DNA from 2 places in the Priestia sp. MDV22-iso46 genome. Region 2 is predicted to be linked to the other one. Evidence: a T-box and tRNA genes for the amino acid it is inferred to sense, from the RefSeq annotation. Region 2 holds a T-box; the other holds one or more tRNA genes.
The links. The T-box of region 2 lies ahead of thrS (threonine--tRNA ligase). A T-box ahead of a tRNA ligase gene usually reads a tRNA of that ligase, here a tRNA-Thr.

Region 1: it encodes a tRNA-Thr, which carries the amino acid that the T-box ahead of thrS (threonine--tRNA ligase) is inferred to sense. The anticodon was not compared.

Annotation. Positions count from the first base shown of each region.
Region 1 is NZ_JBZVWT010000002.1:787,869-803,550, forward strand. Features, by position in the region: gene AC4NPH_RS15960 (catalase) at 1-1,565, opposite strand, end outside; gene AC4NPH_RS15965 (NAD(P)H-dependent flavin oxidoreductase) at 1,738-2,709, shown strand; gene AC4NPH_RS15970 (hypothetical protein) at 2,780-3,175, shown strand; gene AC4NPH_RS15975 (cation:dicarboxylate symporter family transporter) at 3,203-4,555, opposite strand; gene AC4NPH_RS15980 (sulfite exporter TauE/SafE family protein) at 4,788-5,552, opposite strand; gene AC4NPH_RS15985 (ATP-binding protein) at 5,824-7,098, shown strand; gene AC4NPH_RS15990 (TetR/AcrR family transcriptional regulator) at 7,440-8,342, opposite strand; gene AC4NPH_RS15995 (DHA2 family efflux MFS transporter permease subunit) at 8,609-10,132, shown strand; gene AC4NPH_RS16000 (Rieske 2Fe-2S domain-containing protein) at 10,168-11,220, opposite strand; tRNA gene AC4NPH_RS16005 (tRNA-Thr) at 11,431-11,503, shown strand; gene AC4NPH_RS16010 (ABC transporter ATP-binding protein) at 11,770-12,720, shown strand; gene AC4NPH_RS16015 (ABC transporter permease/substrate-binding protein) at 12,720-14,243, shown strand; gene AC4NPH_RS16020 (hypothetical protein) at 14,386-14,556, shown strand; gene AC4NPH_RS16025 (YwaF family protein) at 14,575-15,321, shown strand; gene AC4NPH_RS16030 (NAD(P)H-dependent oxidoreductase) at 15,461-15,682, shown strand, end outside.
Region 2 is NZ_JBZVWT010000006.1:137,565-153,246, forward strand. Features, by position in the region: gene pnpS (two-component system histidine kinase PnpS) at 1-1,634, shown strand, start outside; gene polA (DNA polymerase I) at 1,963-4,590, shown strand; gene mutM (DNA-formamidopyrimidine glycosylase) at 4,612-5,445, shown strand; gene ytaF (sporulation membrane protein YtaF) at 5,506-6,135, shown strand; gene coaE (dephospho-CoA kinase) at 6,159-6,755, shown strand; gene AC4NPH_RS24180 (glyceraldehyde-3-phosphate dehydrogenase) at 6,974-8,005, shown strand; gene speD (adenosylmethionine decarboxylase) at 8,431-8,811, shown strand; gene AC4NPH_RS24190 (hypothetical protein) at 8,905-9,291, shown strand; gene nrdR (transcriptional regulator NrdR) at 9,535-9,996, shown strand; gene AC4NPH_RS24200 (replication initiation and membrane attachment family protein) at 10,069-11,496, shown strand; gene dnaI (primosomal protein DnaI) at 11,529-12,461, shown strand; gene ytxC (sporulation protein YtxC) at 12,558-13,418, shown strand; T-box leader at 13,479-13,727, shown strand; gene thrS (threonine--tRNA ligase) at 13,772-15,682, shown strand, end outside.

The sequences.
Region 1 (15,682 bases), on a different contig from region 2:
TTGGTCACTGGCGCGTCTTCTCCAGATGGAGGCGTTGCACCAATCGCTTGTGCTACTTGTTTAGCTAGCACTGTACTGACGTTGGCAAACATATCAACGACCTGCTGCTGAACAGACTTGCTTTTTACTTTTCCAAGTTCAAAGCTAAAAGCACTGATAATATGCTCTTTTTCAGGGGCGCTCATGCTATTCCAAAATAGCGTTGCCTGTGAAAAGTGGTCTTTAAAACTTTCGCTGCGGCTTCGAACTTTTCTTCCTTCCACTTTTTCTTGATAGTGAGCATAACCGCCTTCTGATTCAGGTACAGGAGCCGGCGTGTTGGTTGCAAGAGAGTTTCTGTGATAGCTGACAGGTCCTTTGTTAATCGTTTGACGTCCGTAACCGTCTCGTTGGTTGTTATGAAACGGGCATACTGGACGGTTGATTGGAAGTTCGTGAAAATTCGGACCGCCAAGACGAATAAGCTGGGTATCTGTGTATGAAAACAATCTTCCTTGTAAGAGAGGATCGTTAGAAAAATCAATTCCCGGTACTACATGCCCCGGATGGAATGCGACTTGTTCCGTTTCGGCAAATACGTTGTCCACATTTCGATTTAAGGTCATTTTTCCAACTAGTTTGACGGGAATGTCTTCTTCAGGCCAAAGCTTAGTTGGATCGAGAATGTCAAAGTCGAATTTAAATTCATCTTCCTCATCTATGATTTGAATGCCTAGCTCATATTCAGGATAGTCTCCGTTTTCAATCGATTCCCATAAATCGCGACGATGAAAATCCGGGTCTTTCCCAGAAATGGTTTGAGCCTCGTCCCAAACGAGGGAATGCGTTCCGAGCACAGGCTTCCAGTGGAATTTGACAAAATGAGCTTTTCCTTCTGCATTAACTAAGCGAAAAGTATGTACGCCGAAGCCCTCCATCATACGCAAACTGCGTGGAATTGCACGGTCTGACATTGACCACATGACCATGTGAGCAGACTCTTGGTTATTGGCGACAAAATCCCAAAACGTATCATGTGCTGAAGCCGCCTGCGGCATTTCGTTGTGTGGCTCAGGCTTAACAGCGTGAATTAAATCCGGAAATTTAATCGCATCTTGGATAAAGAACACGGGAATGTTATTTCCAACTAAGTCATAGTTTCCTTCTTCTGTATAAAATTTTGTTGCAAAACCACGGGCGTCGCGCACCGTTTCAGCTGAACCTTTAGAACCTGCTACAGTAGAAAAACGGACAAATACAGGTGTTTTTACAGACGGATTCTGTAAAAATTTAGCTTTTGTATATTCACTGAGAGAGTCATACAGTTCAAATTCTCCGTGAGCAGCGAAGCCTCGTGCATGAACGATGCGTTCAGGAATGCGCTCGTGGTCAAAATGCGTCATTTTTTCACGGAAATGAAAGTCTTCCATAAGGGTTGGACCACGTTCACCCGCTTTTAAAGAAAATTCATCTTCGGAAAGCTTTAACCCTTGATTGGTTGTGAGCGCTTGGTTTCGATCATCTGTTTTAAACTGCTCGAGCTGTTCTTGCTTGCTTTTTTCATTTACAGGGTGCTTTTTTGTCATACCTGTCTTCCTCCTTGATCTTCAGTTAATAATCATTACAAAATGTGTACCCTATCAAAAGTTGAAGCAAACAGAAATGTTGGAATTTTTTCGTAGGAAATCCGTTATTTTCTTGTTATGATTATGAATAAGTATTCATAAATACAAAAATAAAAGGAGAGGGGATACATAGATGAAAACACGGGTAACAGATTTATTAGGGATTCAATATCCAATTGTACAAGGAGGTCTTGCGTATTTAGCGTACGCAGAACTTGCCGCTGCTGTCTCAAATGCAGGCGGGCTTGGACAAATCACAGCTATGACGCTCCGAAAACCTGAGAAACTACGAGCTGAAATTAAGAAAGTACGTTCTTTAACTGAGCGTCCTTTTGGCGTTAATTTTGCTGTGGGAGGTCAAACAGAAGGTTCTTATAAAGAACTTCTCGACGTAGCAGTAGAAGAAGGCGTGCCGGTTGTTTCCATAACAGGAGCAAATCCCGCACCTATTTTTGAGAGATTAAAAGGAACGGGAATTAAAACGCTCGTACTGGTAGCCAACGTGCGTCAAGCTCAAAAAGCCGAGAAGCTAGGAGCAGATGCTGTCATGGCAGTGGGGCAAGAAGCAGGAGGACATATCGGACGTGAGGATCTGGGTACAATGGTATTAATTCCTCGAGTAGCTGCGGCTGTGTCAATTCCGGTTTTGGCAAGCGGAGGGATTGGAAACGGACAAGGATTATTAGCAGCGTTATCATTAGGCGCTGAAGGGATAGAAATGGGAACACGTTTTATCGCGACAAAAGAATGTGTAGATGCCCATGATGCATATAAACAAGCTATTGTAGAAGCCAAAGAAACCGATACTGTGGTTATTAAACGTTCGTTCGGGGCACCTGGACGCGTATTGAAGTCCCACTACACTCTTGACATTATCGAGCGTGAGCAGCAAGGAGAGAGGTACGAAGAGTTAAAAGACGTCATTAGCGGAGGGGCAAACTGCCGGTATATTTATGAAAATAAAATCGATGAAGGCTATGGATGGGCAGGCCAAGTCGTTGGACTGATTGATAATATTCCAACGGTGCAAGAGCTTTTTGCCAGTATGATAGAAGAAGTAGAAGCTGGTTCTAAACGACTGCTGAGTATATTGGAAAAGAAGTAGAGATACAAGCCGTCATACCGCAGCAATTATTCGCATATTTATAATCTATATCTCTAAATGAGGTGAGAGAATGAAAAGGATGCGAGCATTTGCTATTATGACGTTTTTAGTAGTAGGTTCAGGGTATGCAGTTTTTACTAAAAAAGAAGAAGTTTTCAAGACTCAGCAAGCACAAGTGTACGAAGAAGCAAAGCCTGTTATTAAACAAATGGACAAACTGGATATTTGGCATAAAATCAGCAGCGGTTTAACTGAAGCGGGCTATGAATCAAGGGGCGTGAATTCTTCCCTTTACTCAAAAGACAGAGTAGAGCTGGATGTGTATATGGAGCCTTCCGTTTCAGCTGATGCCAAAACGCAAGAAACGATTAAACAAATGGTATATAAAATACTCGAAGAAAATAAGTTTCAGCAAAAGGCCTTTCATGTAACAATTAAATTCCTGCCCGAAAAACAAGCAAAATAGACTTGTCTCGGCCAGGAAATTTTTTTGTTAAAATGCTTTTTCATTGGCTGCTGGAATACTCTCTGGGAGAGAAATTTCAGCATTTTTGGGCTGATACGCAATTTTTCCGTCCAGCACATCATTTGCTTTTTGTAGATCTAATAAATTTTCCCATCGTGCGATAATAAAAGCAGCTACCGCATAACCAATAATATTAACTGTAGTCCGGTAATTACCCATAAAGCGATCAGGAGCGAGCATCAGAGAAACGGCTGCTACCGGAATGGATCCGGTTGCTGCTGCGGTAGCAGAGAGAGCAACAAAAGCTGATCCTGGAATACCAGCCATTCCTTTAGACGTAAGAAGAAGAACACCAAGCATTAAAAGCTGATCAGTGAGGCTCAAATCCACGCCCGTTGCTTGTGCTAAAAAGACGAGGGCAAGAGACAAGTAAATGGAAGCACCGTCTAGATTAAACGAATAGCCCGTAGGTACAACAAGGCCGACGACTGCTTTGTTGCATCCTGCTTGTTCGAATTTATCCATGAGCTGCGGCATAACGGCTTCAGTGGAACCCGTAGCAAATGCCAGCATAATTTCTTCTCGTATATATAGAATGACTTTCCACAAACTTAATTTTAAATAGATTCGTAAAATAACAGCTAAAACAAGAACAAATGCTAGACAAGCAATTGTCATAGCGATAAACAGCTTTCCGAATGCAGCAAGTGTTCCAAGACCGTACTGACTAACTGCAAATGCCATGGCACTAAACGTGGCAAGAGCCGTTAATTTCATAATGTATCCCATAATTTTAAACAATACATCATTTACTTTCTCCAATACATTTAAAAGTGTCTCTGCTGTTTTTCCACTTATATGGACAAGCGCGATGCCAAACAAACAAGAAATTAAAAGCACTTGAAGCATGGAGTTGCTTGAAAAAGCACCAACTGCACTGTCTGGAATCATATTAAGAAAAAAATCACCTTCACTCGGAAGTTCGGAGCCGTTAGTTTTCGCGTCCACTTCGCTTGTGCTTAAGCTTGAAGGATCAACATTCATACCGGTGCCGGGATTCATTACGTTTGCTACTAATAGACCGATTAATAGAGCGAATGTTGTGACAATTTCGAAGTAAAGAATGGTTTTTCCGCCGATACGCCCAACTGTTTTAATGTTTCCAACCTTGGCAATTCCAACAACGACTACTCCAAAAATAAGAGGAGCAATCAGCATTTTGATAAGCTTAATAAAACCGTCTCCAATCGGTTTCACAGCATTCCCGAAGCTTGGCCACAGATATCCTACGGCTATGCCAAGTACAATCGCCATCATAATTTGAAAGAAAAGACCTTTATAAAAAGGTTTTTGCTTACTTTTTGCCGCTGTTTGTGTCATGTGTTCTCCCTTCGTCGTACAATTTTTTAGATATCACAATAGATGTTATGTTTTTTTACATTTTAACGTAAGGTTGTTTGAGGTGTCATTGGTCTCTTTGACTAAAATTCAATAAAAATATTAGTTGAAGTGTATAAGAAGGGAAGGGAGTGGTTTAAAACATTATTATTTTTAATATAGATCTTTAAAAAAACTAATAAAAAGCACATGCAAAGGCATGTGCTTTTATTTGTTAAATTAATTTAATTCCGCTAATTAGAATGATGGTTGCCATAATGGCTTGAAGCGGTCTTGAAGGCACTTTCGTTGATAAACGGCTTCCGATTAACACACCTGGAATAGATCCAGTTAATAGGTTAGCAGTCAACATGTAATCCACGCTTCCGAAGCTTGCATTTAAAATACCAGCCACCGTAACGAGAAGAAACGCATGTGCAATATCAGTTCCAACTAGCTCAGATGTTTTTAGCTTAAATAAGTACAGCATCGCAATCGCAAATAATGAGCCCGAACCAATCGATGTTAGTCCGACAATGAATCCAAAGACTACACCAATTCCGATTGTTAATCCTTTTTTCTGATTTAAGTCCATTTCTTGAAAACGATTTGGGCGAATGAATTTATCAAAAAAGACGCGAAAGATAATTGAAATGGCAACCAGTGTCATGACATATCCAAGAGCGTGCTTAATAATCGTTTCTTGATGCTCGTGAAAAGATGGAAATGCATGAAGTGTGACAATGGCAAGAACAGCGCTCGGAATACTTCCGAAGGCTAAATATTTTGCTAATTTAAAGTTAATGGTTCGCTGTTTATAGTGCTGAGCGACTCCAAATAATTTTGTGATAGAATTGTAGACAAGATCTGTTCCTACGGCAATGGAAGGGTTAATGCCGAGTACAATCAGTAAAGGTGTTAATAAAGCGGCGCCTCCAACTCCCGTTAAGCCTACTAGGGTTCCGACGAATAATCCCATTAAGGTAATTGATAGTTCCATGTTTCTTCCTCCTACTCTCAAAACCAAGTACATTGATCTGATTATAGAGCATTGTAGCTCATATGTAAATAAAATTCTGAATATTTTTAGTGGAGTTGAAAAGGTTTTCTTTGCCTTCACTATTTTGGGGAACGGACGATAAAGTCATAGGAAGTTATAAAAAAGTAAATAGAATACGTTTATTTGTCTATGATTACGCTCTAATTTGTGTTACAAATGTAAATGCAATAAAAGAGTTTATTTTTATCTCATTTGAAAGACCGGTGAATACATGAGTTTTGTCACGAAAGATTTGTTAATTAATTTTTTATTTATTTTATTGGCGCTGTTTTTAGTGCAGATGTTTTATTTAATCAAGTATGCTAAAAAAATTCATTGGTGGAAAGATCGTTATATCGCGGTATTTCCGATTTTAGCTATTATCTTTTGCCTTTTGTTTCCGGTTAACGGAGCTTATGTCCCCGATGATTATCGAATGGATTTACGAAGAATTCCTTATATTTTAGGAACGCTATATGGAGGCTGGCCGCTAGGAAGCTTGCTTTTTGTCTTTATTTTACTGCTGCGCTTGCTAATTGGCGGGTACGATGTAGGGTTTTTATCAACACTAATTGCTCTTCCGATTTTATCCATTCCTTTATTTTTCATAACAAAATACTTTTTACATTTCTCATTAAAAAATAGAATTATCGTGAGCACCTGTCTTAGTGTAATCGGTTCTTTATTAGCTATGCTTGTATCTATTTTTGTCTTGCACGTAACAAGCATTCCTATTAGCGTGTGGGTTCAATTCGCGATTTTAGATGTAGCAGGCATGTTTGTCATTACCATACTGTGGGAAGCGATACGGGCAAATTTACTAGTGCTGCAGCGCCTGATGAAAGCAGAGAAACTAGAAATTGTCAGTCATTTAGCTGCCAGCATCTCTCATGAGGTGCGAAATCCTCTAACGGCAAGCAGAGGATTTATGCAAATGCTGCAAGAAGATGAAAAAGAACCTGCTAAAAAACGCTACATTTCCATTGCGATTAATGAACTAGATCGTGCAAAAGAAATCATTGATGATTACTTGCTGTTTGCCAATTCTGCTCCGGAACGAAATGAAAAAATGAATATTTCAGAAGAGATTCATCATGTCACCCATATTATGACGCCTCTTGCCAATATGAATGGAGTCGCTATTGATTTTACATTTGATGAAGAAGTGAAGTTCTTCGTAATGGGAGAAAGAAGAAAGCTTCAGCAGTGCCTAATCAATTTATTTAAAAATAGTATTGAAGCCATGCAAAATGGAGGCACGTTAACCGTTAAAGTAACAAAAGAAGGCGGAGCTGTTATTGTGGATATTATCGATACAGGCTGCGGCATGACGCAAGAACAAATCAACCGGCTAGGCGAACCGTATTTTACAACAAAAGAAAAAGGTACGGGGCTTGGAACGATGGTATCTTTCAGCATTATTCATTATATGAAGGGAAAAGTGAGTGTGTCTAGCATAAAAGGAAAAGAAACGTGCTTTTCACTTCAATTTCCACTTTGTGAATAAAGAGACTGGAACAAAAGTTATTTAGTTGAAGGAAGATCCGAATGAGTTTGATTCTTGAGCGAGAATCAAACTCATTCGGATTTTTTCATTGGTAGGGTAAATGTAGGTTTCATCTATTTAGTTGCTTCTAGCGGTTGATGAAAGGGCAAAGCGAAGACTCCTGCGGGAAAAGCGGCACAGGTGAGAGCCCGCAGGAGCGTACGCGATGAGGAGGCCCACCGGCCGCCCGCGGAAAGCGAAGTCTTGCACGGAAATCAACAGCGATGTCTCAAGCGGTTCAGCTCATGTATCCCATTTATTCGACTTTAAATTGGAATGATTTAGTTATGTCTTAATCTTTTTTAATGAAGTTCACTCACATACTGATCAATCATCGTTTGCAGTTCCTCTAGGGGCGTTTTACTGTTGTTAACAGACAGCTGCTTTAACGATTGAAGGGCACTATCCACAACAAACTTGCGGGGATTTGATTGTTTAAACAGCTCTTCTTCAATAAAACTAATAAGCTCTGTGCATTTTTGACGCTCAAATTCATCAGTAAATTGTTTGTGAACCTGTTTTTTTAAATCGATAAGTGCTGCAGAAATGTCCTGTTCTATTTGATTTTTAGTATTCGGGCAAGATGGAAGCCATTCTTTAATCGTTTGCGGATCGAGCAAAATGTCTCCTGCATTTGCTACTTCGTCTACAAGAGGAAGCAGGCGCTTGACACTGTAGCTTATGATCTCATGCGGGTCAGTATTTGTGCCGTTAACCATAAAATTATAGTGAAAGTTGCGATGAAGCATGCCAAGAAACATAATTGCACAATCTAGCAGGTACGGTTTCTTTTCTTGTCCAAATAAATCAATGAACCGCTTGTAAACCCAGTTTACTTCAATAAACTGGGTTTTTTTTATGTATGCTTTTAAATCAGGATCATTGGAAACAAATACTTCTTCAAGTAATGTAAAAAATTTATGTTTATGATGGTTTTTCATCTGTGCATCAATCTGTTTAACAAATACATCTACATCGGTCAGGCTTTTACCAACCAGCAGCTGGTTTCGCTCTTGATCAATTGTTGTATGAAGCCAGGTGAAAACAGCGATTAATAATTCATTTTTTGAAGAAAAATAGTTGTAGAATGTTCCTTTTGAAATGCCGCTATAATCAATGATGTCTTGAATAGACGTAGCTTGAAATCCTTTTTCAACGAAGAGATGGTGTGCATTTTTTACAACTTGCTGTTTTCGGTTATTCATTATTATCACCTAAATATAAAATTAGACTCATGGTCCAACTTTATGATACATGATTTAAAGCGTTTACACAAATGTTCTTTTTTAAAGAAATGGACGATATCACGACAACATATTGATATAAAAGGGTTATAGGAGTAAAAAAGTCGATAAAATAAAGGACATGAACGCAAGATTTTTCGCTTGCATAAATTGAACTCACAGTATAATATACTCTATGTAGAACATGTGTCTAAAAAAATGAACTTGAAGTATAAGGAGGTACAATAATGAGTCAATCGATAAATCAAATGGAAAAGCCGCCTTATGGCATAATTGCTATTTTGTTAATAGGCGCTTTTATCTCATTGTTGAATGAAACGTTATTAAACGTGGCGCTGCCATCTATTATGAAAGACTTAGATGTGACAACGTCAACTGTCCAGTGGCTTTCTACTGGTTATATGTTAGTGAATGGTATTATGATTCCAACTACCGCTTTTTTAATTCAGCGCTATTCTGTCAGAGGCTTATTTTTAACGGCTATGACTTTATTTACAGCAGGAACCATACTTGCCGGCGCTTCGCCCGTATTTTCGGTCTTGTTAACCGCTCGTATTATTCAAGCATCAGGCGCAGCCATTATGATGCCGCTTTTAATGAACGTATTGCTCACAAGTTTTCCATTAGAAAAACGAGGAGCTGCTATGGGGATTTTCGGTTTAGTTATGATTTTTGCTCCGGCAATTGGTCCTACATTATCAGGGTGGCTAATTGAACACTATGAGTGGAGAATGCTGTTCCACCTTGTTACGCCAATCGCGGCAATTGTATTAATAGGCTCTTTCTTCCTATTAAAAGACAAAAAAGAAAAAGTGGAAATCAATTTGGATTTCCTATCACTTGTGTTATCTACGATTGGATTTGGAGGACTTCTATACGGATTTAGCTCAGCAGGGGATAAAGGCTGGGATTCTGTGGAAGTATACGGCACCATTATCGTAGGAGCTGTGGCGCTGATTTTATTTATTACGCGTCAGTTCAAGCTGAAAACACCTATGCTTGAATTCCGCATTTTTAAATATCCAATGTTTGCTTTATCATCAACGATTTCAATGGTGATCACAATGGCATTATTCTCAGCCATGCTGCTAATGCCAATTTATGTTCAAACGGTACGAGGCATTTCTCCGCTTCATTCAGGATTACTAATGCTTCCGGGTGCGCTGCTAATGGGTGTGATGTCACCGATTACCGGAAAATTATTTGATAAATTCGGAGCGCGTGCACTGGCTGTAACGGGTCTAACGATTACAGCCGTTACGACGTATTTCTTCAGTAACTTAGAGCTTGATACGACGTATACAACGCTCATTACGCTTTACACGCTTCGCATGTTCGGAATGTCTATGGTGATGATGCCGGTTATGACAAACGGGTTAAATCAGCTGCCGCAACGCTTTAATCCGCATGGTACTGCGATGAATAACACGCTTCAACAAGTATCGGGAGCTATTGGTTCGGCTCTTTTAGTAACGGTGATGTCAAACCGTACAGCTACGCATGCAAAAGAGCTCGCTCAAGATGCAATGAGCGGAGCAGGAGCAGCGAATGCAACGGCAGCCGGGGCAGCTCAAATGAAAGAACAGATTGGGATGCAGGCAATGGTACAAGGAATTAACGATGCGTTTGCCGTCTCAGTAGTACTAGTGGTGGTTGCCTTAATTCTTTCATTGTTTATGAAACGCGCCACGCCGGCAAGTGAAGATGAAGTGATAAAGGAAAAAGCAGGACGCGAGCAGTTTGCTAAATAAAAAAGAAATCCCCGCTGAGACAGCGGGGATTTCTTTTAGCTTGTATATCTAAAGCTTAAGCCCATTTTCTTTAATAATTTCCGGTAGCCGATGGACGTTTGATCAGCCATAATATGCGCTTCCATCTGCAGGTCTAAAGGCAAGTCTTCAGGTTTTTGGTTTTCAACCATTTCACGGTCTTCGTCAAAGACGCGAAGGTTAAAGTCATACACACCTTCAACGGGAGAATCTTTGTCAAAGTTTCGAGCGATTGGTGCGAATAAACGTGTTTCGCGGGCTGAAATAGGAGAGACTGCATTCATAATCCACAGCTCTGCGCCTTCTGGGAAGTATACTTTTAGCGTAGCTGTAAACGGCGGATAAACATCAAAGACGCGAAGCCATTTAAAATCAGGTGGATTTAAATGCTGCTGTTCTTTGGAATAATTGCTCACGGTGCTGGTATATTCTACATGAAGCCCATAGTCTGTATCGCTTACTTTATATTTAGGCACAAAGGCGTTGTTTCGATCACCAAATGTGTCCGTGTGCACCCAAGCAAAATGAGCTACGTCTAAAAAGCCTTCCATTTGACGACCGGCCGAACCCATGATATCAAAGCTCGGACAAACAATTTGCTGAAAATCAGGGTCCTCCCAAGCATCGAAGTAAGGCAGGTTATCTTGTTCTCCTGTCAGGGAAGTCCATACTAATCCAAATCGTTCAATAACTGGATAGACGGCCATACACAGGCGGGGAGAAATGTTGGCATCAGGGTGAGCTGGAATCGACGTGCATGCGCCGTCCGTTGCATAGCGGAAGCCGTGGTAAGGACAGACAATTTCATCATCTTCCACCCAGCCCATGCTAAGCGGGGTGCCTCGGTGAACGCATAAATCACGAGCCGCTACTACTTTGTTTGTCGTGCGGTATAGAACTAGATTTACATCTAGTAGTTTTACGGACGTTGGTTTCTCTGTTACATCACTGCAGCGTGCGACCGGGTACCAATACTTGGCGAGCGTCGTCCAATCTTCCAGGCTGAACGTGCAGTCTCTTGGGTAGGGAGTTGCCGTTTTTGATTTGGTCATGGTTGGTTGTTGTTCCATCTATTTTCTTCCCTTCTTTTGTAAGCTCTTTTACTAAGGGTAATATAAAAAAAGAAAATTCACACAATTTATGTAAGGAGTTCTAACATAAAATATGGAACTTTGTAGAAAGTGCGAATTTCAGAAGACGCAAATTAGAGAATATACCAATAAAAAAATTTAAAAAAGCGCTTCCTAAATAAATTTAAACGTGATATAATTTTCCAAGACGCTGGTGTAGCTCAGTAGGTAGAGCACTTGCATGGTAAGCAAGAGGTCGCAGGTTCGATCCCTGTCGCTAGCATACTAAAAAAACCTTCTTTCTTGTTGAAAGAAGGTTTTTTTATTTGTGTTGACTTTAAAATTCTTCTCCGAATTATTCTTCCCCGCCTTGTGAAAACTTTAACAGTTTGATAGCCTTATTAGGAGGCTATGAGAAAACATGTGTATCTTTTCCACTATGTCTTATGAATCATATTTAGAAATATTCTTAAAAGAATGTTTATTGCCTCTAAGTATTGGGTACACGAAACTAGGGGTTAAATTTCAACAGGGAGTGTGAACGATAATTTGATTACGTTTAAGAATGTGTCAAAGCAATATCCAGACGGTACGACCGCCGTGAAAAATATTAATCTAGAAATTAAAGAAGGGGAGTTTTTCGTTTTAATTGGTCCGAGTGGGTGTGGGAAGACAACCACCTTAAAAATGATTAACCGTCTTCATGATATTACCGAAGGAGAACTATACATAAAAGATAAGCTCGTATCGGCCCACAACATACATAAGTTACGCTGGAACATTGGCTATGTCCTGCAGCAGATTGCTCTTTTTCCTCATATGACCATTGCTGAAAATATAGCCATTGTACCCGAGATGAAGCATTGGAAGAAAAACAAAATCAAAACGCGCATTGATGAACTGCTTACCTTGGTAGGACTAGACCCAAAGCAATATAGAAACCGAAAGCCGTCTGAGCTCTCAGGTGGCCAGCAGCAACGTGTAGGTGTAGCACGTGCCCTCGCAGCCGATCCCCCCGTTATTTTAATGGACGAACCCTTTAGTGCCCTCGATCCGTTAAGCCGCGAACAGCTTCAGCAAGATATTATTAGCTTAAAAGAAAAAATCAAAAAAACATTTGTGTTTGTTACGCATGATATGAGCGAAGCGATGACGCTTGGAGATCGTATCTGCCTGATGAAAGATGGGGAAATTGTTCAAGTTGGAACCCCGGAGGAATTCATTCAAAAGCCTAAAAATGAATTTGTAAAAACATTTATTGGAAATCAAGGCAATGCTTTATTTGAGACATTGGATATGTTTGTCAAAGAAAGTGAACAGCCAGACGTAGAGCCTACTGAAGAGCTAGCTTCAACCGCCACTGTTCAGCAGGCAATGGACGCCCTTTACGACCATGAAGCAATAGCCGTGAAAAAAGGGAGCAAACGCATTGGCGTTGTAACGCGCAAAAACCTATTAGCGTTTCTTTCTGATAAAACGAAAGAAGGAGGAACGCTGTAATGAATGCACTAAGCACATTATTAGATCAACGAGGAGATGCACTGTTTCAAGCTCTTCTTGAACACATTCAAATTTCCGTACTGGCTCTTGTTATCGCCGTATTAATTTCAGTGCCGCTCGGACTGTACTTAACGAGGCATGACCGCATTGCTGAACCGATCATTGGCGTAACAGCCGTACTGCAAACCATTCCTTCACTCGCTTTATTAGGATTACTGATTCCTCTTGTCGGAATTGGAACCTTTCCCGCGGTTATTGCACTGTTTTTATATTCGCTTCTTCCTATTGTACGAAATACATATACCGGAATTAAAGAAGTGGACCCATCTTTAATTGAAGCATCCAAAGCCATGGGGATGAACTCGTGGAGACGATTAATCAAAGTAGAACTTCCTCTAGCACTTCCTGTCATTATGGCCGGAATTCGCACAGCGATGGTACTCATTATTGGTACAGCGACAATCGTGGCTCTTATCGGAGCGGGCGGACTCGGAAGCTTAATTTTGCTTGGTATTGACCGAAGCGATAATAGTTTGATTTTATTAGGAGCCATTCCAGCCGCATTATTAGCGCTTATTTTTGATGGAATTCTGCGAACGATTGAACACTCAGCTAAAAAAGGGTCCAAAAAACGCTCGTTTATTATGATCATCGTATTAATACTCATTCTTGTTTCTCCGTTTGCAGCGATGAGCGCAACAAAACCAGACCTTGTTATCGGAGGGAAGATTGGTGCAGAACAAGATATTTTAATTAATATGTACAAAGAATTAATTGAAGATCAAACCGATATGAAAGTAAATCTACGTTCGTCGCTTGGGAAAACGGTATTTGTATTTGAGGCTCTGCGTAACAAGGAAATTGATTTGTACCCTGAATATACGGGTACAGCCATTGTGACGCATCTAAAGGAACAGCCGGACAGCAAAGATGAAACAGAGGTGTACAAGCAGGCAAAAGAAGGATTTCAAAAGAAATTCGGCCTTGTCTATTTAGATCCAATGAAGTTTAATAATACGTACACATTGACCGTAACAAAAGAATTCGCTAAAGAAAATAATCTAACAACTATTTCAGATTTGGCAAATGCAACAGATAAAGTAAAAGCAGGGTTTACGCTTGAGTTTAAAGATCGCGAAGACGGCTATGTAGGCATTCAAAAAGAATATGGCCTTACCTTCCCGAATATTAAAACGGTGGAGCCGAAGCTTCGCTATCGCGCTGTAGAAAAAGGCGATATTAACGTGCTTGATGCTTACGCAACGGACCCTGAAATCAAACAGTTTGGTTTGAAAGTCTTAAAAGACGATCAGCAGTTCTTCCCTCCGTATCAAGGAGCGCCTGTGCTTCGTGAAGATACGCTAAAAGAGCACCCTGAACTGAAAAAAATCTTAAATCAACTGGGCGGTAAAATCAGTGATGATGAAATGCGTGAAATGAACTATCAAGTAAATGCGAAAGGAAAAACGGCTGAAGAAGTTGCTCATCAATTCTTAGTGAAAAAAGGATTAATTAAGGAGTAAAAACGAAGAAAAAAGCTAGGACAACAGTATGTTAGTTGAAAGAAGATCCGAACGATGAATCGTTCGGATCTTTTTATTTTAGTTGTTTCTAGCAGTTGATTGGAGGGCAACGCGAAGACTCCCGCGGAAAGCGAAGCCTTGCATGGAAATCAACTGCGGTGCAAGAAGTGATCCATACTTGATTATTTACTCCATTCGTCCGTCTTTAGATTGGCGTGATTTCGTTATGTCTCAATCTCTTTTTAATGCGGGAGAAGCATTAATGAAAATGAGGCCTTATGAACAAGCTAAAGGTACCGAATTTGTTTTCTGATGGAAGGGAGGCGCTTTTATGAATTCATTTTTTACGTGTCATCCTGTACAACATTCCTTTCAGCTTTTTTCAGTTGAACATCTTGTAACTTTAGCTATTATCGTGATCATAGGAGCATTTATTTTTTTGTGTCGAAAGCAGCTGCGAAAAAAGATGTTTGTGTTCATTTTGCTTTCACTGATTCTAATTGCTTCAGAAACAGCCTACCAGGCTTGGGAAATCAGCTGCCATCAGTGGTCCGCTGAAACTTCCTTGCCTCTTCAGCTCAGCGATATAGTCGTGCTGCTGGCTGCTGTTATGCTGATAACCAAAAGCAGGCTTCTTTTTTATTTTGTGTACTTCGCAGGAATCAGCAGCTCTGTTCAAGCGATGATTACCCCGGACCTTGGCGGCTATGCGTATGCCCAGTTTCGCTATGTGCAGTTTTATGTATCGCATGGCGGTGTGGTACTTGCTTGCTGTATGCTAATTGCTGTCTGCAGATATGAGCCGACGTTTCGTTCTTTATGGGTAAGCGTAGTATCTGTTAATCTGTACGGAGGTTTTATCTATGCTATGAATCGTTTACTCGGGGCGAATTATTTATATATGATGAAAAAGCCAGAGCACGCTTCCTTACTGGATGTTCTTGGACCTCATCCTTGGTATTTAGTATGGATTGAAGGAATCATGATTCTTAGCTTTCTTGTCCTTTATCTGCCGTTTTGGGTACATAAAAAAATTAAAGGTGATAAAAACAAAGTCAATTTTATTGAAGCAGAATGATAATACTGGTAGTTTATAAGTGTAAACTAACTCAGATTTTCTGAAGGAAAAGGAAAGAATGACTGAACAAGCCGTTAGAGGCAAGCATAAAAATAGAAAAGAATAAAGCAAGCACAAATATCAGAAGGAGAGTATCAAAATGAAAACACTGGTTATTTTAGCGCATCCAAGCTTAGCATCTTCTCGTATTAATAAAGCGTGGGCAGAGCGAGTAAAAAAAGAAGAGAATGTGTACGTTCATGATTTATACGCAAACTATCCTGATTTCAAAATTGATGTAGAAAAAGAGCAGGAGTTAGCTGTTCAATTCGATCGTATTGTTTTTCAATTTCCATTTTACTGGTACAGCTCACCAGCACTC
Region 2 (15,682 bases):
CAAAGCTTGTAGAAATGTACATTAGCGAAGAAGGTATCACAAGTCCTGCTTTAAAATCTAAAGTTGATCAAATCAGCCATTCGTTAAGTGTAAGAACGACTATCGTTCAAAAAGACGGAAAAATATTAGTTGACTCAAATCCAGGCAGCAAGCAGCAAAGAATCGAAAAAAGTATCGTAATCCAACAAGTATTAAAAAAGCAGTTAAACAGTAAAAAAAGCTTTGATCAAATTAAAGAAGATTATGACTTATATTACTATGGTATCCCGCTGATTATAGAAGGTAAGCAAGAGGGATTTGTTGTGCTAAGTACATCGTTTGATTCATTAAAACAAGTAAATCAGCAAATTTGGGGCCTTCTTATTGGAAGCTTAGGTCTAGCTTTGATTGTGATTTTACTCTTAGGTGTAAAGATTATGGGACGCTATACCCGTCCTATTGAATCGGCAACCAAGGTGGCTATGGAACTTGCAAAAGGGAATTATAAAGCTCGTACATATGAAGATTATGTAGATGAAACAGGGATGCTGAGTCAGTCTATTAACGCACTTGCTCGTAATCTGCAAGAGTCTATCACTAATCAAGAAATGCAGCAGGACAGGCTGCGCACGCTAATTGAAAATATGGGAAGCGGCATGCTTCTTATCGATAGTCGAGGCTATATAAACTTAGTGAATCGAGCTTATAAAGAGCAGTTTCATATACATCCGGATGACTTCCTTTATCATTTGTATTACGAGGTATTTGAGCATAAAGAAATCATTAAGCTTGTGGAAAAAATATTTATGACGGAAGTAAAGGTTCGAAAACAAGTGGTTCTGCCTTTAAATATTGAACGAAGATATTTTGATGTTTATGGAGCGCCGATTATTGGCTTAAATGATGAATGGAAAGGGATTGTGCTTGTTTTCCATGATATTACCGAGCTAAAAAAACTAGAACAAGTTCGCCGTGACTTTGTAGCGAATGTGTCTCATGAACTAAAAACTCCTATTACGTCTATAAAAGGGTTTAGTGAGACATTGTTAGACGGTGCCATGGAAGATCCACAGCTGCGCCAGCAGTTTCTATCTATCATTTTAACGGAAAGTCAGCGCATGGAGAGCTTGATTCAAGATCTTTTAGATTTGTCTAAAGTTGAACAGCAAGGCTTTAAACTAAGCATTCATTCAGTAGATTTGAATACGCTTCTTTACGAAGTGACGACAGTGCTATCAAACCGAGCAACTGAAAAAGAAATCACGCTAACGTTAGATACGCTTCCTGAAGAAGCGTGGATTGATGGTGACAGTCAGCGCCTTATGCAAGTGTTTGTTAACTTAATCGGCAATGCGCTCATGTATACAATGCCTGGAGGAACTGTTCACGTTTCGCTTGAAGAGGAAGAAGAAACGATTACGGTTCATGTTCAAGATACAGGTATCGGTATTGATTCTGATGAAATTTCACGTATTTTTGAGCGCTTTTACCGAGTAGATAAGGCAAGAAGCCGTAATTCCGGAGGAACAGGTCTTGGATTAGCAATTGTTAAACATCTTGTTGAAGCTCATAGAGGGGAAATTGAAGTGAAAAGTGAAGTCAATAAAGGGACAACTTTTTCAGTGAAGCTGCACAAGTATTTGCCGCAGATGTAAAATGTTTACGTTCCTTTTACAATTTATTTAATGTAGCTTAATAATTAATTGATACAATTTTTCATGGAAACCCCTTCATCCAAGGAGCCAATGTGTAAGGCGAAAATAGCTTTAACCGTGCTATTTTCGCCGATTCTTTTTGACAATTTCTATCCATTCACATGTTACACCGCCTAAAATAACTAGGCGGTGTTTTTATTTTATGATGTACAGATCTTATCACCACATGAAAATAAAACGTTGAACTCAAGATTACTTTTTGTCCTTAAAGCTTATTGTTTGTTAAAATAAAGGTAAGATAAGAAGAGAGCGAAATGGAGGAACATGAATGACACAAAAACTAGTATTAATTGACGGGAATAGTATTGCCTACCGTGCATTTTTTGCTTTGCCGCTTTTAAACAATGATAAAGGAATACATACAAATGCCATATATGGCTTTACTACAATGCTGACACGTATCTTAGAGGAAGAGAAGCCGACGCATTTACTTGTGGCATTTGATGCAGGGAAAACAACGTTTCGCCACAAAACATTTACAGAATACAAAGGAGGCAGACAAAAGACGCCTCCTGAACTTTCAGAGCAGTTTCCCTTTATTCGTGAGTTATTAGATGCATATGGGATTAAGCGCTATGAACTGCCTGATTATGAAGCAGATGATATTATCGGTACGCTTTCAAAACAAGCTGAAAAAAAAGGAATGGCCGTAAAAGTCATTTCCGGGGATAAAGATTTACTTCAGCTTGTGTCAGAACATGTAACCGTAGATATTACGAGAAAAGGAATTACGGATGTCGATTCCTATACGCCTGCAGCCATTGATGAAAAGTATGGTATTACGGCTGCACAAATTATTGATATGAAGGGCCTTATGGGGGACAGCTCGGATAATATCCCAGGCGTGCCCGGAGTCGGCGAAAAAACAGCCTTAAAGCTATTAAAAGAGTTCGAAACGGTTGAAAATGTATTGAAATCTATCGATCAAGTCAGCGGTAAAAAATTAAAAGAAAAGCTAGAAGATAATCGTGAATCAGCCATCATGAGTAAAAAGCTTGCAACTATTTATTGCGAAGCGCCTCTTGAAGTATCTGTAGAAGATGCAAAGTATGACGGGTTTGAATCTTCAAAGGTCATCTCATTATTTAAAGAGCTTGGGTTTAATTCTCTGCTTGCTAAATTTGGTGAATCAGCAGAAGAGGAAGCAGATTTTGAAGAACTGACGTTTGAAATAGCGCAGGAAGTTCACGATGATATGTTAACAAGCGAAGCAGCTCTGATCGTAGAAGGGTATGAAGAAAACTACCATCACAATCAGCTGCTCGGTTTTGGAATCAGCAACAAGAATGGCCACTATTTTATTGATAAAGATACAGCTCTTTCATCTTCTAAATTTAAAGCATGGTTAGAAGATGGACGTGTAAAAAAGACTGTGTTTAATGGGAAACGTACGATTGTATCGTTAAAATGGGCGGGGCATGAAATTAAAGGAATTGAACATGATGTAATGATTGCTTCTTACATCTTGAATCCTGCTGAGGCAAATGATGACCTAGCGACAATTGCAAAATTAAAAGGATACCATCAAGTGCAATCAGATGAAGCTGTGTATGGAAAAGGAGCTAAGCGAAGCATTGCGGAAGCTGCTCAGCTAGCTGAGCATGTTATAAGAAAAGCAGCCGCCGTAGCTTATTTAAAAGAAGTGTTAGAAAAAGAATTGGTTGAAAATGAACAGTTTGAGCTGTTTGAGAAGCTTGAAATGCCTCTTGCCATTGTCCTTGCTGATATGGAATATCAAGGGGTGAAAATTGACCGCGCGCGTTTGGATGAAATGGGCGAAGATCTTCGAGAGCAGCTTGAAAAAATTGAAGCGAAAATCTACGAATACGCTGGACAAGAATTCAATATTAATTCGCCAAAGCAGCTAGGAGTTGTTCTTTTTGAAAAAATGCAGCTTCCAGTCATAAAGAAAACAAAAACAGGCTATTCCACATCAGCCGATGTATTAGAGCAATTAGCTAGTACCCATGATATTATCCCAGAGATTTTACAATACCGTCAGCTAGGAAAATTACAGTCTACGTATATTGAAGGATTAAAAAAGGTTATTCATGAAAGCGATGGAAAAGTTCATACCCGCTTTAATCAAACGTTAACTCAAACGGGGAGGTTAAGCTCAGTAGATCCTAACTTGCAAAACATCCCGATTCGTCTTGAAGAAGGTAAAAAAATAAGAGGTGCGTTTGTGCCTTCACAGCCTGATTGGTTAATATTTGCGGCGGATTATTCACAAATTGAGCTGCGCGTACTGGCTCATATTGCAGATGATGAAAAGCTAATCGATGCGTTTAAGCATGACTTAGATATTCATACGAAAACAGCGATGGATGTGTTCCACGTCGAAAGAGAAGAAGTAACGTCGAATATGCGCCGCCAGGCTAAAGCAGTTAACTTTGGAATCGTCTATGGCATCAGTGATTACGGTTTATCGCAAAGTTTAGGAATTACAAGAAAAGCAGCGGCTACTTTTATTGAGCGCTATTTAAAAAGCTTCCCTGGTGTACAGGAGTATATGGATACGATTGTACGCGATGCAAAAGAAAAGGGATATGTAACAACGCTCTTGCACCGCCGACGTTACTTGCCTGAAATCACGAGCCGAAACTTTAACCTCCGCAGCTTTGCTGAGCGTACGGCTATGAATACGCCTATCCAAGGGACGGCAGCTGATATTATTAAAAAAGCAATGATTGAAATGGATAAGCGCTTAAAAGATGAAAATCTTCAGGCTAAGCTGCTGCTTCAAGTACACGATGAGCTGATTTTTGAAGCCCCAGAAGAAGAAATTAAAATTTTAGAGAAAATCGTACCAGAAGTAATGGAGAACGCTTTAGAGCTAGAAGTTCCGTTGAAAGTAGATTATTCTTACGGAAAGACTTGGTACGAAGCAAAGTAGTGGAAAAAGGATGTGAAAAACGTGCCAGAATTACCAGAAGTTGAAACCGTCAGACGTACGTTAATTGAATTAGCCAGTGGAAAGACCATTGAGCGTGTAACAGTTAAATGGCCTAATATTATCAAACGTCCTGAACAAGTTGAACAGTTTTGTGATGCGCTTGTTGGACAAACCATTCGAGATGTTGAACGCAGAGGTAAGTTTTTGAAAATTGTGCTCGATGATTATACGATGGTTTCTCATTTGCGCATGGAAGGGAAATATGCTCTCCATGAGAATGCAGAAGAACCAGATAAGCATGTACACGTCTTTTTTCACTTCACGGATGGAACGGAATTGCGATACCGGGATGTAAGGAAGTTTGGTACTATGCACTTATTTAAAAAGGGAGAGGAAGATCTGTTTCCTCCTCTTATTGGCCTTGGACCTGAACCGTTTGACGAAACATTTAATCCTAGTCAATTAAAAATGAGAATCGGCAAAACCTCTCGAAAAATCAAGCCGGTTTTACTCGATCAAAATGTCGTGGTTGGGCTGGGAAATATTTATGTAGATGAAGCACTGTTTCGCGCAGGGATTCATCCTGAACGAGTGGCCAGCCAATTAACAGACGAAGAGTATGAAAAATTGTACGAAGAAATTGTAGCGACTCTTCAAGAAGCTGTGAAGCAAGGAGGCAGCACAATTCGCACGTATGTAAACACACAGGGACAAATAGGCATGTTTCAGCAGCAGCTTTATGTGTACGGAAGAAAAGGCGAATCCTGTAAAATGTGCGGTACTCCAATTGAAAAATTTGTTGTAGGCGGTAGAGGAACACATATCTGCCCAAATTGTCAGCCGGCTAAAAAATAACAATGGATGGGCTCCTTTCATATACTACGTATAGACAGAAAGGAAAGGAGTCCTCTCATCATGATAACATTTTCTTTACTTATTCTTGCTTTTGCCGTAAGTCTTGACAGCTTTAGCGTTGGCCTGACATACGGACTTCGAAAGGTGAAAATCCCGCTGAAATCCATTTTTATTATTTCATGTTGCTCAGCATTTTCTTTAATGTTTTCTATGTTTTTAGGAAAAGTACTTACGCATCTATTTTCAGTGGATGTACTAAATAAAGTAGGCGGAGGTATTCTTGTTCTGCTTGGGATGTGGATTTTATACCAGTTTTTTTGTCCGGCAAATTCATCTCGAGTGAAAGAAGAAAAAACATTAGTGAAAATTGAAATTAAGTCAATTGGCCTAGTCATCAACGTATTGAAAAAGCCAATTGCAGCAGATTTAGATAATTCAGGTTCCATCAATGGAATTGAAGCATTTATACTTGGAATTGCATTATCTCTGGATGCATTTGGAGCAGGGTTTGGAGCGGCTTTATTAGGTTATTCGCCGTATGCTCTAGCAATTGCTGTAGCTCTTATGAGTTCTCTTTTTTTAAGTGCGGGCATACAGTTTGGCAAGGTTTTTTCACGTTTATCATGGATGAAAATGTTCTCGTTTGTACCAGGAGTTCTGCTCATTATTTTAGGTATTTTTAGATTTTAAATAAAGGGATAAAGGAGAGACCAATGTCAATTGTAATTGGATTAACGGGCGGAATTGCAAGCGGAAAAAGCACGGTAACCGGAATGCTACGAGATATCAATATTCCAGTAATCGACGCTGATCACATTGCAAAAGAAGTCGTAGAACCAGGAAAAGAAGCATACAAACAAATTGTCGAGACGTTCGGCCGTTCTATTCTTCACGAGAACGCGGAGATCAATCGAGCGGCTTTAGGGGAAATTGTGTTTTATCAAGAGGAAGAACGTAAAAAGTTGAATGCAATTGTACATCCTGCCGTAAGAAAAGAAATGCTTTCTCAAAAGGAAAGCTATATAGAGGAAGGTTACGAAGCCGTTGTATTAGATATTCCGCTGCTGTTTGAAAGCGATTTGACACACTTAGTGGATAAAGTAGTGGTTGTATATGTCGATGAGTCTGTGCAGCTAGAAAGGTTAAAGTCGCGTAATAACCTCTCGGCGGAGGAGGCCTATGCGCGTATCCATGCACAGCTGCCTTTGATTCAAAAAGTAGCCTTAGCCGATGCGGTGATCAATAACAACGGTCCTGTAGAGGAAACAAAACAACAGCTTTTAAGTATATTAGCCCTATGGCTAGATTAAAGAGTGAATGATTGCATTCACTCTTTTTTTATTGGGAATATTTAAGGGCTTCTAAAAAAGAATGTGTTAAATATCTGTTCTCGCTATATACATATAGTAAAACTTAATTAAAATAATTTATTAAAAAAAATTAATATTATTCACTTTTTAAATATTTATGTTATACTATTCAATATAAAAAGTTAAATAGTATAACACATATAGAGAGGGGTATAGCCATGAAAGCACGTATTGCCATTAATGGTTTTGGGAGAATAGGAAGAATGGTGTTTCGCACAGCGATTATAGAGGAAAATTTAGATATTATTGCAATAAATGCATCTTATCCAGCAGAAACGTTAGCACATTTAATCAAATATGACTCTATACACGGACCATTTAATGGAGATGTCAAATGTGATGATGATGCGCTAATTGTTAACGGTAAAAGAATTCAGCTATTAAATTCACGTGATCCGCTGAATTTGCCTTGGAAAGAGCTTGGGATTGATCTAGTTGTTGAAGCAACGGGAAAATTTAATTCAAGAGAAAAAGCGCAGTTACATATTGAAGCAGGTGCGAAAAAAGTTGTCTTAACGGCACCGGGTAAACAAGAAGATATCACCATTGTGATGGGCGTAAACGAACGAGAGTTTGATGTGAATCAGCATAACATTATTTCTAATGCCTCTTGTACGACAAATTGTCTAGCTCCAGTTGTCAAGGTACTAGACGAAGCGTTCACAATTGAAAACGGTTTAATGACGACCGTTCATGCATATACAAATGATCAAAAGAATATCGATAATCCGCATAAAGATTTGCGAAGAGCTCGTGCGTGTGCTCAATCAATTATTCCTACAACAACTGGAGCAGCCAAGGCACTTTCATTAGTTCTTCCTCATTTAAAAGGAAAACTTCATGGGATGGCGCTTCGTGTGCCAACGCCGAACGTATCGCTTGTCGATTTAGTTGTGGATGTAAGGAAACCTGTGACGATGGAAGATGTTAATTTAGCGTTTATTAAAGCTGCTGAAGGACCATTAAAGAATATTTTAAATTTAACAATGGAACCACTCGTATCAATTGACTTTAATACAAATCCTCATTCAGCGATTGTAGATGGACTATCCACCATCGTAATGGAAGATCATAAAATTAAAGTGTTAGCTTGGTACGATAACGAGTGGGGCTACTCTCAGCGCGTAGTCGATTTGGTAAGATATATTGCTGCAGAAATGCGTAATGGATCAAAAATAAGAGTAAGCTAAGAAAGCTATTGATTGCTTTTAAAAAAAACAGGGAGCTATCGCCCTGTTTTTTTTTTGTTTTTATTCAAAAGAATAGGGAAAAGCAATAAGATAAGCATGCAAAGGGGTGTTTATTTTCCTCAATTTTAATAAAAAATTAATAGTCGTTTAGCAGCTTTTACACACTTTCTCACGAGAATACAGGGGTAATTTGTATAGGTCTATCTGCAAGAACAATCTTTAATAAAATCAAAACACGTATTGCAAAATAAATGTAAACAAAGTATACTATGTTTCGTGAACTTCTTGTGTACCTTTCGGTGATGTGGCTACTTAAAGGGTTAGGACCTCTTTGGACTAACTTTCCCCCGTGGTAGTTAACATGCTATATGGCGAAAGAACTTCATGTTTAACGATTAAAAATTGTTAAAGGGGGAAATATCATTATGGAAACAATGGGTCGTCATGTCATCTCAGAATTATGGGGATGCGATTTCGATAAGTTAAATGATATTGATTATATTGAAAAAACGTTTGTTGATGCAGCTTTAAAATCTGGTGCGGAAGTTCGCGAAGTAGCGTTCCATAAATTTGCACCTCAAGGTGTAAGTGGCGTTGTTATTATTTCAGAATCACATTTAACGATTCACAGCTTCCCAGAGCATGGTTATGCAAGTATCGATGTTTATACTTGTGGTCATTTAGATCCTACAATCGCAGCAGATTATATTGCAGATGCTCTAAGTGCACAGACACGTGAAACAATTGAATTACCACGTGGAATGGGTCCTGTTCAGGTAAAACAAACTAAAGCGAATGCACTTTAATAGTGTCGATTGATTACGTAAGTTAAGAGGTGTATTACACACCTCTTTTTAGTATATAAATTTTTAATACGCAAAAACAAAGGGGATAACAACATGGGGGTAGTACAAGCAGTTAAATCTTTATTTTCTAATCATGTAGAAACAAGCGATCACCATTCAGATCCGACTCTAAAAACGCATTATTACAAAACAACGGCCGGGAATGCATTTAAGCAAGTTCATGAAATGTTGAAGCACATGCAAGGGATAGAGATACTTGCTGCGTATGAAGAGCGAGGAGAAATTAGCTTAAACGTTGTAAAAGGAAGAAAAGCTTTTGTTGTGATTACTATTATTAACGTACGTCCTCTTGAAACCGCTATCGATTTTTCTGCTACAACAGAATCAAAAGTGGTGCCGGTTGATTTTGGTTTTAGTAAAGAACTTGTACGTACGCTTTATAAGAGCTTTGATCAAAAACTTATTCCTATTTCTTCGTAAGTTCCTTATCATTTTTGAATTTCAGGAAATAAAATGGGGAAATTCCTTTTCCTTTACTTGTATTCAAGCCTTGTTTTCTATAAGATGGAATAAAGCAAATCCTTTAATACAGCATCGTGTTTGTTAAAGGAAATGATGATAAAAATCATAATAAATGGCGAATAGCCGGCTAACATAGATGGAAATTAACTTATATAAGAGAAAATAAAAAGAAAAACAAGGTTTATTATTGGAGCTGAGAATATGAAGTGCCCATCCTGTCATTACAATGGAACGAGAGTGCTGGACTCGCGCCCTGTAGAAGAAGGCCGCTCTATTCGTAGAAGACGTGAATGCGAAGAGTGTCACTATCGTTTTACAACTTTTGAGAAAGTAGAAGAACTTCCGTTAATTGTTGTAAAAAAAGATGGAGCGAGAGAAGAGTTCAGCAAAGACAAAATCCTTCGAGGGTTAATTAAGGCGTGTGAAAAACGCCAAGTAAGCTTAAAACAATTAGAAGATACCGTACACGATATTGAAACAGAGCTGCGCAGTCAGGGTACATCAGAGGTGCAGTCAGATGTGGTAGGAGAAATGGTGATGGAGCGATTAGCTGCTATCGATGAAGTCTCTTATGTTCGATTTGCTTCTGTATACCGACAATTTAAAGACATCAATGTATTTATTGATGAATTAAAAGATTTAATTAAGAAGGAACGACTGTAAAAGAGCTATTGAAGTATTCTTTAGGCTCTTTTTTTGTCATTTCTATTACTTTAAAAGTAGGTAGGGAACGACATGAAAGAACAACATTGGAAAGAAATGATACCGGTCGATCGTTATGTTGTTCGTTCGAACGGCATACTGCAGGAATACGACCGAAAGATTTTAACCATGCTCTATCAGCCGTTGGTGGGTACAACGTGCTTTGGTCTGTATATGACGCTATGGAGCGAGCTGGAACAAGATCGTTTATGGGGGAAAGAGTCTACGCATCATCATCTAATGTCAATGATGCAAATTAATTTGAAAGCTATTTACCATGAGCGGTTAAAATTAGAAGGCATTGGTTTGTTAAAAACATATATTAAGGAAGAAGATGATGTTCGTGTGTTCATTTATGAGCTCATTCCTCCTCTTACGCCCCATCAGTTTTTTAACGATGGCGTGTTAAATGTATATTTATATAACCGACTCGGAAAATCTATCTTTCAAAAAGTAAAAAATTATTTTTCTGATTCACTCGTCGATGACCAATCGTTCACAGATGTGACGCATTCATTTAACGATGTATTTAAATCAGTTAAAGCAACAGAGCTGGCTCCAAGTTTTCAGTCTGAAAGCAAGGATGTATTTTCTCCTGATGCTCAAACGGACTTTGTGGATTCCTCCAAACGCGCTTCTATTGAGATGAGCCCGGATTCCTTTGATTTTGATTTATTTTTAGCAGGTCTAACAGATTCAATGATTTCGAAAAGGTCTATTACATCTAAAGTAAAACAAGCGATTGAAAAGCTAGCCTTTTTATACGGTATCGATCCTCTTCAAATGAAAAACGTGGTGCTCGATTCGCTAAATGAGAACGATCAAGTTGATATTGAATTGCTTAGAAAAGCGGCACAGTCCTTTTACCAATTTGAAAATGGAGAAGCACTTCCAAATCTAAGCGAACAAATTCAGCCGCCTATGCTTCGTACTATGCAGGAAAAGCAGCCGCAGACAAAGGAAGAGCAGCTCATTCAACAGCTTGAAGTGACTTCTCCTCGACAGCTTTTGATCGAGTTTTCCGGGGGAGCAGAGCCTTCAAAAGCAGATTTGCAAATGATCGAAGAAGTGATGTTTAACCAAAAGCTTTCACCAGGGGTAGTAAATGTTCTTATTTACTATGTTATGCTAAGATCCGATATGAAATTATCTAAGAGCTATGTAGAGAAAATTGCTGGACACTGGGCGCGCAAAAAGGTACAAACTGTTCAAGATGCCATGAATTTAGCTAAAAATGAACAGAAAGAATATCAGAATTGGACCGAAGCAAAGCAAAATAAAAAAACGGCTGGACGAAAAATTGTGCGTAAAGAAATGGTGCCAGAGTGGCTGAGTGATGAAGAAAAAGAAGAGAAAAAGCAGCCTTCAAAAGAAGTGGACGGATTTGAAGAAGAAAAACGAAAGCTACAAGAAGAGCTCAAGCAGTTAGATCAAGAGCTAAAACAAAAGCATAAAGAATAAAAAGCAGGTATGATAGAGGTGAGGTGAAAAAGATGAAGCCTATCAATGATTCACTAAATCAGTTAGTGAACAAAAAGGATTTTAAAGCACGCTTAGAAGCATTAAGAAACAGTATCCTGTCTAATCCCGAAGTTAAAACATTTTTGCAAGAGCATCGCCATGAGTTAGATGAGCAAATGGTCGACCGAGGTCTGATGAAGATGCATGAATTTATCGACCAAAGCAAATGCTGTGACAAGTGTCCTTCTTTGCAAAGCTGCGTCAACATGGTGAAAGGATACCACCCTCAGCTGGTTGTAAAAGGCCGTAATATTGATTTACAGTATGAACGCTGTCCTAGAAAAGTACAAGAAGATGAGCGAAAAGAACAAGAATCTTTTATTCAGTGTATGTACGTGCCTAAAGAAATTTTACAGGCAACAATGTCTGATATTGAAATTGAGCAGGGAAGATTTGAAGCCATTAAACTAGTAAGAGATTTTGTGCGAGAATATGAGCCAAATAAGAAAATGAAAGCTTTATATTTACACGGTTCGTTTGGTGTGGGGAAAACGTATTTTCTTGGAGCAATTGCCAATGCGTTAGCCGAAAAGAAAGTGAAATCTACCATTCTGTATGTCCCGGAGTTTTTGCGTGAGTTAAAAGGTTCGTTTCAAGATCAAAGTTTCAATGAGAAAATAGAGTATGTCAAAAAAGTACCGGTTCTTATGCTTGATGATCTCGGAGCAGAATCCGTAACGAGCTGGATGCGAGACGATGTGCTCGGAACCATTTTACAATTCCGTATGCTCGAAAATTTGCCGACATTTTTCAGCTCGAATTTAAATTTTAAAGAGCTTCAACATCATTTGACTTATACCCAAAGAGGCGAGCAGGAAGAGCTCAAAGCCGCTCGTGTCATGGAACGAATTAAGTCTCTAGCCATTCCTGTTGAAATGAATGGAGAGAATAAACGAAATAGATGAGCAGGTCGTTTTACATTTCTTGTAACGACTTGCTCATTTTTTTGCATGTTGCCCCATATACATTAATAAAGCGTGTCCAAAGGGGGGCTATGAGGAATGAAAATATTCTTTAAATATGTAGAAGACGCAGTCGTTGTATATGAGTCTTTATGCGCGAAGCGAAGCGCTTTATCATATGGTTCACAGTGCTTGAAGCTGGTGAATAATCAGCTTTTAGTCATTGATGAGACATACAATAGAGAGGCCGTTTTACAAGACATGGTGATACCGGTATTAACCCACGTAATTTTAAAAAAGAAAGAAAAAAAGATGATGGTAAACATATTAAAAGAACAATTTTTCTATTCAGAAGAGGAAGAGCAAGATTTGCTGCTTCAAATTATGGGGGGGATTATGGAAGGAGAGAGAGGCGAAATTCCGCAAAAAACATTTTCTCTTCCAAGAGAATTACTTATCCGCCAGGCTCTTCAAGACTTCTTCATTCATAATGTAACATTCACCTTTGAGTCTTTTCTCCAATTCCGCTTAAAAGAATATCAAGAGCGGCTGCGCTATTATGCCGAGCTGGCGATTGATGAATATAAGCTTGAACAAGACTATCAAATTCTTATTCATCAGCTGCGTCAAGCAGCTAATGAAAGACAGTTATCTACAGGCGATGTGTATGTAATGCACTTGAATAAAAACAAGTTTGTGTTGTACGACCACAATAGTAGATATGTTCCTGAACGTGAATGTGCAGCTCTAGCAGAGGCCTTTTTATCTGAACAAGAATCATTATACATAGACTCAACTATTATCGCGCCTTTGCTAAGTTTATCTCCAGCTGCTATTCATCTGTATAGCGACCAGCATGATCATGATTTTGTTTATACCATTCAAAATATCTTCCAAGAAAAAGTTATGTTATACGAGAAAAATGAATTTCCGTTTGATCAAAAGCAAAATATAACGTGAAAGGTTGATTTCTATTTTGAAAATGAATATAATAAATGCATATTGAAAAACAGCTATATGTTACAAGTTATGATGAGGACATGAGTGTATATTTACGGTTTGTAGAGAGGGAGATCCAGGCTGAAAATCTCCTAACACGGAATATATTCTTACCACCTCTAAACTTCAGTAGTAAACGAGCAGAGCCTCTAGTAATTACTGACGGAATTTCCGTTATAAAACCTCGAGCCGCTTCGGGTTCTTTGGGTTATCCAAGATACGAAGAGGAAACAAGGGTGGTACCGCGTGTATACACAACTCGTCCCTTTTGATAAGGGACGAGTTTTTTGTTTTTACAAAAAGTTTATTCAGTTATGTTAAAGGAGTGGAAAGTTGTGTCAGAAGTAATCAAAATGACATTTCCTGATGGAGCTGTTAAAGAGTATTCAAAAGGATCATCAACAGAAGATATTGCGGCTTCTATTAGCCCGGGATTAAAGAAGAAAGCATTAGCAGGCAAAGTAAACGGCGAGCTGCTGGATTTACGTACGCCAATTGAACAAGATGGCAGTCTTGAAATCATTACGCAAGATGCTCCTGAAGCGCTTGAAATTATGCGTCACAGTACAGCGCATTTAATGGCTCAAGCAATCAAACGTTTGTACAAAGATACAAAAGTACAGCTAGGTGTAGGGCCAGTTATCGAAAACGGTTTTTACTATGACATCGATATGGAAGAATCAATTACTCCTGAAGATTTAGGTAAAATTGAAAAAGAAATGAAAAAAATCGTTAATTCAAATATTGAAATTGAACGAAAAGAAGTTTCTCGTGAAGAAGCCATTCAACTTTTTAAAGAAGTTGGCGATGAACTAAAGCTTGAATTGATCGATGCGATTCCAGCAGGTGAAAAGGTTACGATTTACCAACAAGGCGAATTCTTTGACCTTTGCCGAGGCGTGCACGTGCCGTCAACAGGCAAAATTAAAGAATTTAAACTATTAAGCGTGGCGGGTGCTTATTGGCGCGGAGACAGCGATAATCAAATGCTGCAGCGTATTTACGGTACAGCATTCTTTACAAAAGCAGATTTAGACGAGCATCTTCGTCTTCTTGAAGAAGCAAAAGAACGTGACCACCGTAAACTTGGTAAAGAGCTAAACTTATTTACAAATTCTCAAAAAGTAGGACAAGGTCTGCCTTTATGGCTTCCAAAAGGTGCGACGATCCGCCGTATTATCGAGCGTTATATCGTAGATAAAGAAGTAAGCCTTGGTTATCAGCACGTTTACACTCCAGTGCTCGGAAGTGTAGAACTTTACAAAACGTCTGGTCACTGGGAGCACTACCAAGATGACATGTTCCCTGCAATGGAAATGGATAACGAAGACCTGGTTCTTCGTCCGATGAACTGTCCTCATCACATGATGGTTTACAAACAAGGTATTCACAGCTATCGCGAGCTTCCAATCCGTATTGCTGAGCTTGGAACGATGCACCGCTACGAAATGTCAGGAGCATTATCAGGACTTCAGCGTGTTCGAGGCATGACACTAAATGATGCGCATATCTTTGTACGTCCCGACCAAATCAAAGAAGAATTTATTCGTGTAGTTCGCTTAGTTGAAGCGGTTTATAAAGATTTTGGATTTGAAAATTATTCATTCCGTCTATCTTACCGTGACCCTGCAGATACAGAAAAATACTTTGATGATGATGCAATGTGGGAAAAAGCACAAAGCATGTTAAAAGACGCGATGGATGAGCTTGACCTTGATTATTATGAAGCTGAAGGAGAAGCGGCATTCTACGGTCCAAAACTAGACGTTCAAGTTAAAACAGCTCTTGGTAAAGAAGAGACGCTATCTACGGTTCAATTGGATTTCTTACTTCCTGAACGATTTGATTTAACGTATGTAGGAGAAGACGGAAAACAACATCGACCGGTTGTTATTCACCGCGGCGTGGTGTCAACAATGGAACGTTTTGTAGCTTTCTTAATCGAAGAATACAAAGGAGCTTTCCCAACGTGGTTAGCACCTGTACAAGTTCAAGTGATTCCGGTATCACCTACCGTTCACCTTGAGTATGCAAAAGAAGTGCAAGAACAGCTTCAGCTGGCGGGTATTCGTGTGGAACTTGATTCTCGCGATGAGAAAATCGGCTATAAAATCCGTGAGGCTCAAATGCAAAAAATTCCTTATATGCTTGTTGTAGGGGATAAAGAAGTAGAGGATAAAGCAGTAAACGTACGTAAATACGGTGAGCAGAATTCAGAAACAGTG